DNA from 2 places in the Providencia lanzhouensis genome. Region 2 is predicted to be linked to the other one. Evidence: predicted binding sites of a transcription regulator. Region 2 holds the regulator's gene; the other holds the start of a gene.
What was found. The regulator Fur, encoded in region 2, represses iron uptake genes when iron is present. The targets are predictions, from matches to a motif close to ATAATAATGAGAACNACTATCAA.

Region 1 (4,441 bases), 430 kb from region 2:
TATGAATCGCGTGGGCGAAAAGCTTCACTACTTTGCGACGTGCATGGTTGCACTCGGTACCATCATTTCAACCTTCTGGATCCTTGCATCCAATAGCTTTATGCAAACGCCTCAAGGTTTTGAAATTATCGATGGGCGAATTGTCCCTGTCGATTGGTTAGCGGTAATCTTTAACCCATCATTCCCATACCGCTTACTCCATATGACCACTGCGGCATTCTTGGCAGCGGCATTTTTTATTGGTGCATCCGGCGCATGGCATTTACTCAAAGGCAATAAATCCTCCGCCATGAAGAAAATGTTCTCCATGTCCTTGTGGTTGATCCTGATTTTAGCGCCAGTCCAAGCTTTTATCGGCGATGCTCACGGGTTAAATACCCTAAAACATCAGCCTGTTAAAGTCGCGGCAATGGAAGGTCACTGGGAAAATAAACCCGGCGAAGCCACCCCGCTGATCCTTTTCGGCATTCCTAATATGGAAAAAGAAAAAACCGAATATGCCATTGAAATTCCCTACATGGCGAGCCTGATTTTGACACACAGCACCACCAAACAGGTTCCAGCACTAAAAGAGTTTCCACCTGAAGATAGACCGAATGTGTTTATGGTGTTCTGGTCATTCCGCGTAATGGTGGGCTTAGGCATGTTAATGATTGCCGCTGGTGTTTGGGGATTATGGCTCCGTTCGCGTAAAAAACTGTATGAATCCAAACTGTTCCTGCGTTTTATGTTCGTCATGGCGCCATCAGGTTTAATCGCCATCTTAGCCGGTTGGTTTACCACCGAAATCGGTCGTCAGCCTTGGGTTGTCTACGGGTTACAACGTACCGCAGATGCCGTGAGCGCCCATGGTGAAATGCACATGAGCGTGAGCTTGCTAGCCTTCTTTGTGGTGTACGGCGGCGTATTTGGGATTGGCTACATGTACATGATGAAATTAATTCGTAAAGGTATCTCCGAGGAGGCAACTCATGGGCATTGATTTACCACTAATTTGGTTTGTCATCATCGTCTTCAGTATGTTGATGTATATCGTGATGGACGGTTTTGACTTAGGTATTGGTATTTTGTACCCAGCCTTAAAAGAGAGCCAAGACCGAGATTTGATGATGAACAGTGTGGCACCTGTTTGGGATGGTAATGAAACGTGGTTAGTGCTTGGTGGTGCGGCGCTATTTGGAGCATTCCCATTAGCCTATGCCATTGTTTTAGATGCGCTATCGATTCCACTAACCTTTATGTTACTGGCATTGATTTTTCGCGGGGTCGCCTTCGAGTTTCGCTTCCGCGCCGATGAATCTCATCGCCGCCGCTGGGATCACGCCTTTATTTGGGGCTCAATTCTTACTACATTCTCCCAAGGGATTGTGATTGGCGCATTTATTCAAGGCTTCCACGTTGAAAACCGCGTGTATATGGGCGGCTATTTTGACTGGTTCGCACCTTTCCCGCTGTTCTGTGGATTCGGTTTAGTCATCGCTTATGCTTTACTGGCATGTGGCTGGTTGATCATGAAAACGGAAGGACATCTGCGCAAAACCATGTATCGCGTGTTAACCCCATTAACACTGGTCATGTTAGCAGTGATTGGCGTTATCAGTTTATGGACACCAATGTTAAATGACGCCGTTTATGAACGCTGGTTTAGCTTGCCAAACTTGTTTTTCTTTTTACCCGTTCCTCTATTAGTGCTCGGTTGTGTATGGTTGATTTTAAAAAGTGCCAAACGCCAACGTTACGATAGCGTGCCATTTCTTGCTGCATTAATGCTGATTTTCTTAGGATTTACAGGATTAGGCATCAGCGTTTGGCCAAGTTTAATTCCGCCAGCAATTACATTCCGCGATGCGGCAGGTCCTTCAGAAAGCTTAGGCTTTATGCTAGTTGGCGCCCTGTTCATCATCCCTGTTATTTTGGTTTACACCTATTGGAGTTACTATGTCTTCAGAGGAAAAATTACCCCAGACCAAGGCTATCACTGATACAACTCTTCGCTCACCTTGGTGGAAGAAGCTCGGCTGGATGGCGGCAATTTGGTTAGGAAGCGTATTGGCACTATTCGCCTTTTCTTCCTTATTTAGATTGTTGATGACTGCCGCCGGCATGAAAGTGAAGTAAACTCGTTGCCGCAGCATTAAAATGCTGCGGCATATTTATAATTAGACGCTCAATAATCCTGCATCTTTTGAATAGTTTTCCTATAAACATTCATGATATGATAATGATAATAATTAACATATAATAATATTATCATTAAGAAAGGAGACGGTTAGTGGCTAGTGAACAGACTGTTGAAAAAAATATCTACCGCCCAGCGCCCCCACAGCTCATTCAAGTTAAATCCATTGTCGATATCAGCCCTTCTATTCGCAGCATCACATTTACGGGTGAAAAGTTAGCCAATTATCCAACGAAGTGTGAAGGTGGTCATCTCAAAATTTTTATTGCTCCGGACCATCAAAGCCAACCCGCGCTTCCTTTTCTCACTGAAAAAGGACGTAGCTGGCCAGAAGATAAGCCGCGCCCTTTTGTGCGCACTTACACCGTTCGCGCTATTCGCCCTGAGCTCAACGAAATCGATATTGAATTTGCCATGCACGAAGGGGTGGCGGGGCCGGCTTATCTGTTTGCTCGTGATGCAAAACCGGGTTATTGGCTGGGGATCACCAACCCTGGAGGGCCAGATCCACTACTGCCTATCCGCGCACATTACTTTATGGCGGGTGATTCAAGCTCTTTACCCGCAATAGCAGCGCTACTGGAAAAAATGCCTGACACAGCAACGGGACGCGTCGTTTTACGCCTTGACCATCAAACGGATATTCGCGAGTTAACCAAACCGGCTGGTATCGAAATTGATTGGATTTGTGGAGATATTAGCCAGACTACTAATCTGATTAATACCTTTAAATCGTGGGATATTCCAGAATCCGATGTGGGCTTCTGGATTGCTGGTGAAGACCAAATTATCCGTGAATTACGCCGCTTTATTCGACGTGAAAAAGGTTTTGGTCGCGATGATATCTACGCGATTCCTTACTGGCGATATGGCTATGATGAGGAGGGTTATCATCATGAACGTCATGCCGTCATGGATAACCCCGACGACTAATTAAAAAAACTGCCCCTAATCTGGGGCAGTTTCATACATTAATTAGCCTGTGTAGTGGGTTAAACTAGTTATTAGTCATTGTAAGCCATCAGCGCTTTGTGACACAGCTGAGATCTTACACAGTCATCAATCGTGAAGTTGACCATCGAGACCATTTCATCGCTACTAAAACGCTGTAACGCATCCCCCAAACCTGACTGAACGCCGCTTGGTAAATCACATTGGGTTACGTCACCGTTCACAATTACCGTTACGTTCTCCCCCAAACGGGTTAAAAACATCTTCATTTGAGTGACTGTGACGTTCTGCGCTTCATCGAGAATAACAATAGCATTTTCGAATGTGCGACCGCGCATATAAGCAAATGGTGCTATTTCGACTTTAGCAATCTCAGGGCGTAAACAATATTGCAGGAACGAAGCGCCTAATCGCTTCATTAATACGTCATAAACGGGTCGGAAATAAGGCGCAAACTTTTCAGACATATCTCCCGGCAAGAACCCAAGATCTTCCTCCGCTTGCAATACCGGTCTGGTCACAATGATTTTACTGATTTCCTTGTTAATCAAGGCATCTGCGGCTAACGCAGTACTAATATAGGTTTTACCGCACCCTGCCTCACCATTAGCAAAAATCAGTTGTTTGTGTTTGATGGAATTAATATAGAGCTTTTGGGCTTCATTACGTGGTGTTATCGGAGTTTCATCGCGACGTTCTTTCGCCATACCTATCGGCTCAATGCCCGTAAATTCAGCGAAGGAGGTAACGTTGTTCATATCATACCTCCCTGAACGATCTTTGCGTGATGTACGTTTCATTTCACGACGTGCTTTTGTTGCAGCTTTCTGTCTACTCATAGTATTAACCCTTCCAGGTATCGATGATGTCAATTTCAGATGACGAACTATTCAAAACAGAGAGGAGCTCCCTTCAAGCTCTTGTGTAACTTAGGTTGATAATTTGGGTATAAAAAAACCGGTTAACAATCTCATCATGTCAGTTTCATGATGGAGTGGTAACCGGTCTCGCACATTGATTAACAAACACCTAGTTCTCATTAGTTTCTCCTATACAGGCGATACTCGTAAACTAAAGAATCTGCATGACGATATTATGACAATATAAAAAATAATTCACTCGCACTATAAATATTACATTGACCCGAATATCATCAACCTACAACGTTTCCTTATATTAAATATAGCGCGTGTTTTTTTTGAATTGCAACATTAAATTAACAGGAAATGTGTAAATTCACCTACCCATCAGATAAAATGTGAGAAATATCATATAAAAGCTGCAATAACCCATCAATACATTGCATTATTA
Region 2 (4,441 bases):
AGCGGAAACTCATCAGAACCTTCTAAAACTGAATGGCCTTTATGCCAATTTATGGCAACAACAGACTCGTTAACCTGAAGAAAAAAGCATCACTTACTCTTTGGGTGATGCTTTTTTCTTAAAAGTGCTTTTTTTTTAATCTATTAGATGAATTAGCGGGGTATGCACCTATGGTACTAGGGGTTCAGCTAGGGTATCATTGCCCGCTGAATTACTGGCACACCCCTTCCGTTAGCAATAGTAGATATGGCAAAAGAACAAACTGACCGCACCACACTGGATTTGTTCGCAGAAGAACGCAGGCCTGGGCGACCAAAAACTAGCCCGTTGTCGCGGGATGAACAATTACGAATCAATAAGCGAAATCAGCTAAAACGAGACAAAGTCAAAGGGCTACGTCGAGTTGAGCTGAAATTAAATGAAGACGCTGTCGCGGTCTTAAACCAATTAGCTGAAGAGAAAAACATAAGCCGAAGTGAGCTAATTGAAGAAATTTTGATGGCTCAACTTGAGCAGGTTAGTGAGACAATTGATCGCTAGCCGTATCTGGGTAAATCACACAAATTTGACAGACTAACACTGTTTTTTTCGCCAAAATAAGGCGCAAAATTTTACCTATTTTCGTTCTATTTTTAGTTCTAGCAGAATCGGTAATTTATACTCTCTACTAGAAAAACAAGAGGTTAATCACTTTATGGCAGTTATAGGCATTTTCTTCGGAAGTGACACAGGTAACACAGAAAATATTGCCAAAATGATCCAAGAAAGATTAGGCAAAGATGTTGCAGAAGTTCACGATATTGCTAAATGCAGCAAAGAAGATATCGAAGCGTTTGATATCCTACTTCTTGGCATCCCTACGTGGTACTACGGTGAAGCTCAGTGTGATTGGGATGATTTCTTCCCAACATTAGAAGAAATTGATTTTGACGGTAAGCTTGTCGCACTGTTTGGTTGTGGAGACCAAGAAGACTACGCAGAGTATTTCTGTGATGCGATGGGAACTATCCGTGACATCATTGAGCCGCGTGGTGCAGTGATCGTCGGTCATTGGCCAACTGAAGGCTACCACTTTGAAGTTTCTAAAGGTATGGCGGACGATAACCACTTTATCGGTCTTGCTATCGATGAAGATCGTCAACCAGAACTGACTGAAGAGCGTGTTGACGCTTGGGTTAAACAAATCTCCGAAGAGATGTCTCTGGCTGAAATCCTTGGCTAATAATGACATAGATTGTCAATTAAAAGCGGGAACCATTCGATATGATGGATTAATCTTCCTATCTAATGGACTCGCTTTTAAGAACGAATCAAAATAATGAGACAATGCATGGTTTCTATTTTTATTTTCCATGCCTATAATTGTAAATCAGTTTAGAAGACAACTGGATTTTTGTTAAAAACGTCTCATTATTGTTAAATTTATGATTTAAAATACAGGACAAGCCCGCATGACAGACAATAATAAAGCATTGAAAAATGCAGGACTCAAAGTCACTCTTCCAAGATTAAAGATTTTGGAAGTACTTCAGGAGCCTGAGTGCCATCACGTCAGTGCGGAAGATCTCTACAAAAAGCTGATTGATATTGGTGAAGAAATCGGGTTAGCCACTGTTTACCGCGTATTAAACCAATTTGATGATGCTGGTATTGTGACTCGTCACAATTTCGAAGGTGGAAAATCCGTATTTGAATTAACTCAGCAACACCACCATGACCACTTGATCTGTTTAGATTGCGGCAAGGTTATCGAATTCACTGACGAATCAATCGAAAAGCGTCAGCATGACATCGCTGCTCGTCACGGTATCAAACTCTCTAACCACAGTTTATATTTGTACGGTCACTGTGCTGAAGGCGATTGTCGTGAAAATAGTGCTGCGCACGAAGCTAAATAATGACTTAATCAGGCGCGAATAACTAAAAGCGCGCTTTATTTAATGAATCATTTAATGTTAATTATACCCACTTAATGTTTATTAGTGGGTATTTTTATTTGAACATACTTAACATTTCCCTATTTCTGCTCTTTAGCTGAAAATTAGCGACTATTTTTTAAAAATACATAGCTTCATTTCTTCAGATAAAACCAAAATCATCCTCTATTCTTTAATTTGTTATGTGCTATTTTAATTTATACTAATTATCAAATTTGTGTGTAAGAGATTAAGGAATGAAGAAAACATATCTGTTTTTGAACATAAGTTTTTTCTTCTGGTTTCTTACTTTGATAGCGTGGTTTTTTAGATATACCATCGTGGCATCCGTTGCCTTTATATCTTCGATCATTTGTTTAGTTTTATACTTCAATTACAAAAAGGTTAGTCGCATGTTCAATAAAAAACAAAGCAAACCAGAACCCACTCCCACTATCAATAAAGAAGAAATCATGCAGCAAATTGCTGAGGAAAAAATGCAAGTATCGTCACCAATGATCAGCGAAGAAAAAACCAATACTATCATCGCCAAAGATGTTGTATTTGAAGGCAATATTACCTCCAATGAACAGGTTCATATCTATGGCACAGTCATTGGCAACATTGCTGGTAAAAATAATACCGTTAAAATCATGCAAAATGGTCAAGTTACCGGCAATATCACCAGCAATGAGTTGTGGGTAAACGGTAAAGTGGAAGGGGAATGTATTTCAGAAACCATTAGTATTGATACTAATGGTGAAATCTACGGCACGATTCGCTATTCAAATTTATCCATCAAAAAAGGCGGAATTTTTTCTGGTTTAGCAGAAGTCAAATCTGCGGTTAAATCAGAAGGTAATGTTGCCGTATTTAAAGAAAAATCTAAACAAGGAAAACCAGAAGCTCAAACACCTGACGTGGGTTCTTTATAATTAAATTTGTTAAATAGATGATATAGAATTGCTCGATAATAACTGATTTACCTTATTTATAGGTATTTATTGTCGAGTTATTTTGATTATACAAATTAACTCATCCCCAAAAGAACACGGCTTATACGTAATAAAAATAGAATAAAGGCGACATCTCTGCCGCCTATTATTAAATATTAATATTGTTCAAACATCTCTTGGATTTTTTTCGGATCTTTCGTTTGTGTTAAGGCTAATTGCAGTAACACACGAGATTTTTGTGGATTCAATCTTTCAGATGCCACAAATCCATATTCGTTATCATTCACTTCTGCATTTCGCGTTGTATAGCCTGTCGGTACGCGACTAGAACGCACCACGACAACATCCTCTTTCGCTGCATTAGCTAATGCATCAAAAATAGTTTTATACATATTCCCGTTACCAACACCGGCACTCACTATACCTTTAACACCTTCTTCTCGCAGTGCTTTTACTGGTGCTGAAGATGCATTCGCATAGTTATAGACAATACCCACTTCCGGTAATTTATCTAATTTGCTCACATCAAAAACAGGTTTATCCCCACGCGGCTGAGGCGCTTGATAATAGGTAACCTTACCATCATGAATATAGCCTTCTGCCCCCGCATTCACAGCATCAAAGGCTTGAACTTCTGTTGTGCTCATTTTCATAACATTGCGACCTTGGATCACTTTGTCATTCATCGCCATCAACACGCCACGCTCTCCCGCTGATTTATCAGATGCTAATACGACGGCATTGTATAAGTTCAATGGGCCGTCAGCGCCCAAAGCCGTGGAAGGACGCATTGCCCCCACCATCACAATCGGCTTTTTACAGGCCGTGGTTAAATCAAGGAAAAAGGCCGTTTCCTCCATGGTGTCAGTACCATGGGTAATCACAAAACCATCGGTTTTATTGCAATCTTGATTAATTTTTTTTGCGAGAGTTAACCAAACTTGATCATTCATATCTTGAGAACCGATATTCACCAGCTGCTCACCACTCAGGTTAGCAATTTTTTTAGTCTCTGGTACTGCATTAAGTAAAGAGTCAATTCCTACTTTTCCAGCTTGGTAGCTTGAACCTGTTGCTGATTCTCCACCACCCGCAATGGTTCCGCCCGTTGCCAACACCGTAATATTCGGTTGTGCAAATGCTGATGCGGCAAACAGTGAAACCAGTGTGGCTAACAGCGCTTTATTTCGGTTTTTCATCCTATTTTCCTTTAACTAAAATTAACGAGCATAATATTAAAAATAAACTCACGTTATTATGTGGATTTAATCTGAGAGTTTTGTGATCGACTTTGTCATTTTAGTAAATTTTAATTTTTCGCTATTTTTCTGTCTTGAATAAAAAGCGTGAGCACTAAGCAAAAAGCCCGTATCATAGCCGCTATCTGAAACAAGCCATTTACAAGTGACTGACAATGAGCCAAACATTTATTCCCGGCAAAGATGCCGCACTCGAAGACTCCATTGATGCATTCCAAACCAAACTGAAAAATTTAGGATTCGATATCGAAGAAGCCTCTTGGCTGAATCCGGTTCCAAATGTTTGGTCCGTTCATATTCGTGACAAAGA

Region 1: a site for Fur is predicted at 2,216-2,238, ahead of ACIH2S_RS08585 (siderophore-interacting protein). Genes of this name have one in related genera too.

Annotation. Positions count from the first base shown of each region.
Region 1 covers NZ_CP174123.1:1,812,253-1,816,693, reverse strand. Annotated here, with positions in the region: gene ACIH2S_RS08600 (cytochrome ubiquinol oxidase subunit I) at 1-982, shown strand, start outside; gene cydB (cytochrome d ubiquinol oxidase subunit II) at 972-1,982, shown strand; gene ACIH2S_RS08590 (DUF2474 domain-containing protein) at 1,939-2,118, shown strand; gene ACIH2S_RS08585 (siderophore-interacting protein) at 2,273-3,112, shown strand; gene phoH (phosphate starvation-inducible protein PhoH) at 3,184-3,969, opposite strand.
Region 2 covers NZ_CP174123.1:1,378,164-1,382,604, reverse strand. Annotated here, with positions in the region: gene ACIH2S_RS06410 (type I secretion system permease/ATPase) at 1-73, shown strand, start outside; gene ybfE (LexA regulated protein) at 247-540, shown strand; gene fldA (flavodoxin FldA) at 695-1,222, shown strand; gene fur (ferric iron uptake transcriptional regulator) at 1,452-1,898, shown strand; gene ACIH2S_RS06390 (bactofilin family protein) at 2,330-2,851, shown strand; gene ansB (L-asparaginase 2) at 3,028-4,071, opposite strand; gene ycaO (30S ribosomal protein S12 methylthiotransferase accessory factor YcaO) at 4,287-4,441, shown strand, end outside.